Regions from separate parts of the Neobacillus sp. BF23-41 genome, predicted to be linked through region 2. Evidence: riboswitches for the same ligand, from Rfam matches in the RefSeq annotation. Region 2 holds a riboswitch; each other region holds the start of a gene.
The links. A riboswitch is a leader RNA that binds a small molecule or an ion and turns the genes downstream of it on or off. The one in region 2 is predicted to bind thiamine pyrophosphate.

Region 1 (2,205 bases), on a different contig from region 2:
GTTCGTGAATTATCATTAGTAACGGATCTTCCTTTTAATGCCAGTCACATGAAAGTCATTGTAATCGGTGATAAACTTGCACGATCGTATAGTTTAGATCGATTACTTGATCAATATCTTCGGGATAATGATTTTAGACCAAGCTGCCTTATGTTTATTAGTAAAGGGAGAGCTACCAATACCCTAGTATCAAAGAAAGCAGGAGAAGTTCCAGCATTTCGTCTGTTTGGAATGGTAGATAATGCCTATCGAACGACAAGAATTTTGCCTCCTATCTCGATTATTAAATTAGACGGTAAGCTACAATCAGGATCCAGTTTTCTTTTGCAAAATGTGATCTCGGCTAATGGAGAAGTGAAATTTGCAGGAGCTGCCGTGATAAAAGGAAAGACAAAAAAACTGCGTGGTTTTTTAAATGAAGAGGAATTAGAGGGGATAACATGGATAACAGGCAAGGGGAAAGGCGGTGTGGTGAAAAGTTTTGATAAACAGACGAGTGGGCTAATTGTATATGAGCTTGAGTCTATGAAAAGTAAAATCACCTCTCATGTTAAGGGAAACAATATCTCTTTTGATGTAAACATCGAATCAGAAGGGCGATTATCTGAGAATTGGGTGGTTTCAGGTAACTCTTTTGATAATACATTTCTAAAAAGGGCAGAAGAATCCACCGAAAAAGAAGTAAAACGATTGGTTGTTCATACAATTAAAAAAACGCAAAAGGAATATCGAGTAGACGTTGCTGGCTTTGGAAACCGTTTAAGAATTGAGCATCCGAAAGTATGGGAAAAAGTCAAAAAAGATTGGGATCAAACATTCAGTGAGGTTCCAATTTACTACAACGTAAAAATAACAATGAAAGATTATGGAGCGTCAGGTCACAAGTAAGACTTCTTTTTTTAGGGTACAAAAAAAGAATTATTCTTCTTAAAACCCAAGCAAGAAGATATCTAACCTTTCTCTCTATCCTAGACATACTATCTAAAACGACTATATCACTTTAAATAATATTATGTATTTCATTTTTACCGATACTCATATATAATGTAACTTAATTGAATATAAATAACTAGGGGTGCCCAATAAGTTGGGCTGAGAAAGAAACACGATGAAGTTTCTTGACTCTTGGGACCTGATCTGGATCATACCAGCGTGGGGAAGTTAGAATTGACAAACTTTACTGCACCTATACTTCTGCATACATATTAGCCGGGTCCAACCATTTATGGGCCCGGCTTTTTGATGTACTTTTATACGCTTTTCCACTTGTTATGTTCTTTATCTCGTCCTTTATATTCAAAAAAAGGAGAGATATATTATGTCAACGACTTCATTAAACGAACAAAACATTTCCATCATGTCTAGTTTTCCAGGAAGTAAAAAAGTATATGTAACAGGTTCGAGATCCGATATTAAAGTACCAATGCGTGAAATTGAGTTAAGCCCGACAACAGGTACGTTTGGTGAAGAGGAAAACCTTCCAGTACGCGTGTATGATACAAGCGGTCCTTATACGGATCTAAATTATTCTGTAGACATTTCAAAAGGTCTTCCTGCTATTCGAAGCACATGGATTCATGAACGATCAGATGTTGAAGAATATGAAGGTCGAGAAATTAAGCCTGTAGATAATGGGTATAAGGAAGAAAATGATCCTCGTGCCAATCATAACGTGTTTCCAGGTTTGAAGCGCAAACCATTACGTGCAATAAAAGGGAAAAATGTCACACAGCTTCATTATGCAAAAAAGGGAATTATTACTCCTGAAATGGAATTTATCGCAATAAGGGAAAATATGAAACCTGAATTTGTACGTGAAGAAGTTGCAAAAGGTCGAGCGATTATTCCTTCTAATATCAATCATCCAGAGTCAGAACCTATGATAATAGGACGTAATTTTCATGTTAAAATTAACGCGAATATTGGTAACTCTGCTGTTTCATCATCCATCGAACAAGAGGTTGAAAAAATGACTTGGGCGACACGCTGGGGTGCTGATAATATTATGGATCTATCAACAGGTAAAAACATTCATAAAACAAGAGAATGGATTATTCGAAACTCAGCTGTTCCTGTCGGCACCGTCCCCATTTATCAAGCACTTGAAAAAGTAAATGGTGTTGCTGAAGATCTTACATGGGAGGTTTACCGTGATACCTTGATCGAACAAGCGGAGCAAGGTGTTGATTACTTCACAATTCATGC
Region 2 (2,205 bases):
AAGGACCGTCTTGTTCCAGCTCTGCTTGTGCTGCCAACATTCCGGCAGCCGCACTGGATGCTTGGCAAGCGACTCGGTCCTTCTCAATTATGACGACTTTTCTTCCCCTTTTTGCGAGCTGATAGGCAATCGAGGACCCGATAATTCCTCCTCCAATAATGGCCACATCAAATGATTTTTCCACTTTGTTCATCTCCATTTAATACATTTAGGTAAGCCTTAACTGCTGCTAATGGATCGTGAGCATCTAAAACTCCTGACATGACTGCGATCCCTTTTGACCCTGCTTGAAGTACCTGCCCCGTATTTTCAGGTGTGATTCCGCCGATGGCTATTACCGGGATGTCTAATTGGGTGAGCCTTGCTAATTCCTCTAGTCCTTTTGGGGTCTTACCCGGTTTTGATTGCGAAGGAAAGACATGGCCATATAGCACGTAATCAGCACCATTCTCTTTTGCTTGTTGTCCTTCCTCGTAGGAGTGGATGGAGTTCCCGAGCAAAAGCTGAGGAAAATATTCTTTCACAAGCGCTGCATCCAAACTATGGAAGGTTAATTGAACTCCTCTAGCCCTGGTAACGCAGGCAACATCGACTCGGTCATTAATGATAATCTTTGATAGTGGGATGTTTTCATTTGTTAACCGTTGGACGGCTTGGAAAAGTTCCTGTGCTGTTTTTTGTTTTTCCCGCAAATGAATCGCGGTTATATAAGGATGAATTTCGCATACAATTTCACATAACTGTTCGATTGGCATATTTCCATTGGAGATAATATGTAACTCTTTATCTTTTATACTAGTTGAAATACCCGTCCCTCCTTTTAAGCAGATTCCGAAGATCGAAGGCTTAAAGTAAAAAACAAAAAACCACTTTCTTTAGGTAAGAAAGTGGTCGAAAATTCGAAATAGAAACATACGTTCTTCAAATATCCCGTTTTCCACTTCCCTACGCTGGTATTACCCAGATCAGGTTCATAGAGTCCCGAAGTAGTACTTCAATCTCAGCCTTTTAAAAAGGCACCTCTAGCGGAATTGCGTCATTTATTTAATTGTCATGTAATGATTTCCCTGCATGGCTAATGTTAACACTTCAGGTAGAAATGTCAAATGTTTTTCTTATTTATGGTAGAATAAAACTTATAGATGTTAACCGAATTACAATCATAGTTTACTATTAATATAAAAAGGGAGTAAACAAACTGGGGGAGAATAATGTATAAGCTACGAGGACATCATCTTTTTTGCCTTCTAGGCTATCGGGGAATGGGCTATTCCCAAGAATACGTGGAAAATATGACGCTTTTGCATCAAACCTTGAGAAACTACCCAAAAACGTTGATTCAGCTTGTAAAGGGACCAGATCAGTTGTGTGAAAAGTTCCCTAATTCAGGTGAATACCATTGCCAAGACGACCAGATCTATGAAAGAGATGCCGTTATTTTAGACAAAATGAACCTTAAAATCGGACAAATTCTTAGATGGGAGGATATTGAGTCCCATATCCTAAAACATGTCATCCCCGCCGATATTCAAGTTGTCTGTGAAACTTGTTCTTGGCGTTCTTACGGGGTTTGCGAGGAAGGTATTCGAGAGATTCATGCTGGGAAGGGCTTAAGAAAAATTCAATAAACTTCATCTATAGTATCGTGACAGTAGAAAGAAAGAATCGCAGACAGCATATTCCATACGAGAACAATTCGCTATGATTTGCAAATTATGGATATACAATACTTTTGGAGTACAGAGCCAAAATCTCTACTATCTTTTAATGGAAATATAATCTGTCACAAAATGTTCAAAATTAATAATCAAAAAAGTCTAAAAATACATTATTATATTAATATAGAATAAATTCCAACAAAAAATAAAAATTGAAACTATTCTATTCTGATCATCTACTAATACGAAACATATACATCAGGAGGAACATCATGCGTAAAACGAATAACATGTCATTTCAAAAATTAGTACAGGAAAACAAAAAAGAACTTCTTAACAATAAACAAGAATTAGAAAGAATTGAAAAACTTATTGAACAACGTCATGAAATAAAATGATATAAGCAAAATTAAATCAAATAATATCCCCGAATCCATTAATGGATTCGGGGATTTTTAGCCTTCCTTGCGAAAATAGACTTTTCAAAAAAACTTCAGTCACATTCATCGGCTTTGTAAGATAATCTTCTAATCTTTCCTCCGTTTAT
Region 3 (2,205 bases), on a different contig from region 2:
ATTGCTGGCATGATGACCGCCATCTGTTCTAGTTCGGATGCAGGGGTAAAATCAAAGAGGTATATGGCAGCGGTGGTATCGGGGGTTTTGACATTATTGTTTGGAGTATTCGCTTGGAAAATTGTTCCGTTTATCCAATCGTTACCCCACGCGTTTGTGTCGATGCTAGCAGGATTTGCGTTAATCAGCGTCCTTCTTTCTAGTTTGCAGCTGGGTTTCTCCGAAAATAAATATCGCTTAAGTGCCCTATTTGCGTTCCTCATCGCGTTATCCAATGTATCATTTTTCCATATTAGTGCACCGGTATGGGGTCTGGTTGTTGGAGCGATTATTGCAAAGACGGTGGAAGCGTAATGTGCCTGTCACGCCCCGAAATTTGTCGTAGATTAATAGGTTGTTAGAGGGGAGAAGTGTTCGCGCACTTCTCCTTTTTTTGCCGCAATCTAATTTCACTATCGGAAGATTAGCCGCTGTTCATATTATGGGTATGGGCACATGTTCTAGTTCAGCGGCTAAACATGGTTCCTTTTTAAAAGAGTTATTTATTGAGGAGAGACTAGCTGTTGTGTTTTCGCAAATAAAAGCCTTACTTTCGCAGGATTACATAATTTCGAACTCTTATTATATATTTTACGAAACTTATTCCATAATTTTGGATTCTTACTACATATTTTACGAAACCTATTACATAATTTCGCGCACTTACTACATATTTTACAAGTCTTACGACATTTGCTGGATAATAATGGGAAATATCTTCGAGTTTCAGTGCATCTATAATCCATTTGGTCTATTTTTATAATTAAGATTTTAATTGATTGACAACATTAACCAGCGAGTGTAGAGTGAAGGTTAAATTAATAGGAAGACCACTAGGGGAGCCTTTTTATGGCTGAGACGAGAGTTATCTTGGACCCTTTGAACCTGATCTAGTTCATACTAGCGTAGGAAAGTGGAGTTCGTGTATGGATAGATATAATTATTCAGCCGCTCCATTTTTGGGGCGGTTTTTTCGTTTTTAACATTAAGTTGATCCCAATAGAGTCTTCCCATTAAAACCAATAAGGGGGCAAAATTTTATGAGTTTTTCAGCAGAATTAAGAAAAGAAGCAGATCCTATTTTCGAGGCGATTTTTGAACATCCTTTTGTGCAAGGGATAGCTAATGGGGAATTACAAAAGGAACAATTGATTCATTATGTTAAACAGGACTTTGAATATTTGAATTCGTTTATTCGCATCTATGGAATAGCGGTTTCCAAGTGTGAGAATCGTGAAGATATGGATATGTTTAATACGCAGATTTCTTTTATCTTAAACAGTGAAATCCATCCTCATAATAACTTTTGTCAAGTAGCAGGTGTTCCTTACGAGGTATTACATGGATATCCGTTATCTCCCTCGTCCCTTCATTACACGCGTCATATGCTTACCGTTGCGCACGAAGGTACATTAGGGGAAATTCTAGCTGTGCTATTACCATGTCCGTGGACGTATTGGGAAATTGGGAAAAAATTATTAACGGAGGTTAATCCAGATCCTTCTCATCCTTTTTATGATTGGATCAGTTTTTATGGAAATCGTACCGATTCGATTACCACGAAATTTTGTGCCCGTCTTGATGAGTGGGCAATGACAGCAACCGAGAGAGAGAAGGAGAAGATGAAGGAACATTTCTTAATCAGTTGTCAGCTGGAATATATGTTTTGGGATATGGCTTATAAACTCGAAGAATGGCCTGTGAAAATGGAGGTAGTGAAACGATGACTTGGAAGATGAAAGAAGTCGTTCTTGCTGTGATTCTAGCGGTCGCATGTGGAGTAATCTATTTAGGATGGTCGACGCTTTGGATTCCCATTTCAGCTCTTGTCGGGCCGGTGGGCGCAGGTTTTATGTTTGGAATTTGGGTGATTGCTAGTCCAATCGTAGCGTATATTATCCGAAAACCAGGAGCAGCGCTTATTGCAGAGGTTGCAGCGGCGGCAGTGGAGTTATTAACCGGAAGTCATTTTGGTTTGTCGGCCCTTTTAGTAGGTGTCTTTCAAGGGATTGGTGCGGAAATCGCATTCGCAATATTCGGATATAAACGTTACAACCTATTTACTTTAATGCTATCGGGGGCTTTTGCAGCGCTTGGAAGCATGATTTATAACTTAATTGCCAACGGTTTAGGTTATTACTCGAAGGAAGTATTTTTTACAACATT

Region 1: it holds a riboswitch for thiamine pyrophosphate, as region 2 does, so the genes downstream of both, thiC (phosphomethylpyrimidine synthase ThiC) here and AB7942_RS28420 (thiamine phosphate synthase) in region 2, are expected to answer to the same signal.
Region 3: it holds a riboswitch for thiamine pyrophosphate, as region 2 does, so the genes downstream of both, tenA (thiaminase II) here and AB7942_RS28420 (thiamine phosphate synthase) in region 2, are expected to answer to the same signal.

Annotation. Positions count from the first base shown of each region.
Region 1 is NZ_JBGBPR010000007.1:151,606-153,810, reverse strand. It holds gene AB7942_RS13410 (Ger(x)C family spore germination protein) at 1-888, shown strand, start outside; TPP riboswitch at 1,062-1,176, shown strand; gene thiC (phosphomethylpyrimidine synthase ThiC) at 1,319-2,205, shown strand, end outside.
Region 2 is NZ_JBGBPR010000042.1:15,612-17,816, reverse strand. It holds gene thiO (glycine oxidase ThiO) at 1-184, opposite strand, end outside; gene AB7942_RS28420 (thiamine phosphate synthase) at 168-773, opposite strand; TPP riboswitch at 926-1,034, opposite strand; gene AB7942_RS28415 (DUF1284 domain-containing protein) at 1,212-1,628, shown strand; gene AB7942_RS28410 (FbpB family small basic protein) at 1,931-2,056, shown strand.
Region 3 is NZ_JBGBPR010000032.1:31,023-33,227, reverse strand. It holds gene AB7942_RS26755 (benzoate/H(+) symporter BenE family transporter) at 1-354, shown strand, start outside; TPP riboswitch at 865-968, shown strand; gene tenA (thiaminase II) at 1,080-1,766, shown strand; gene AB7942_RS26745 (ECF transporter S component) at 1,763-2,205, shown strand, end outside.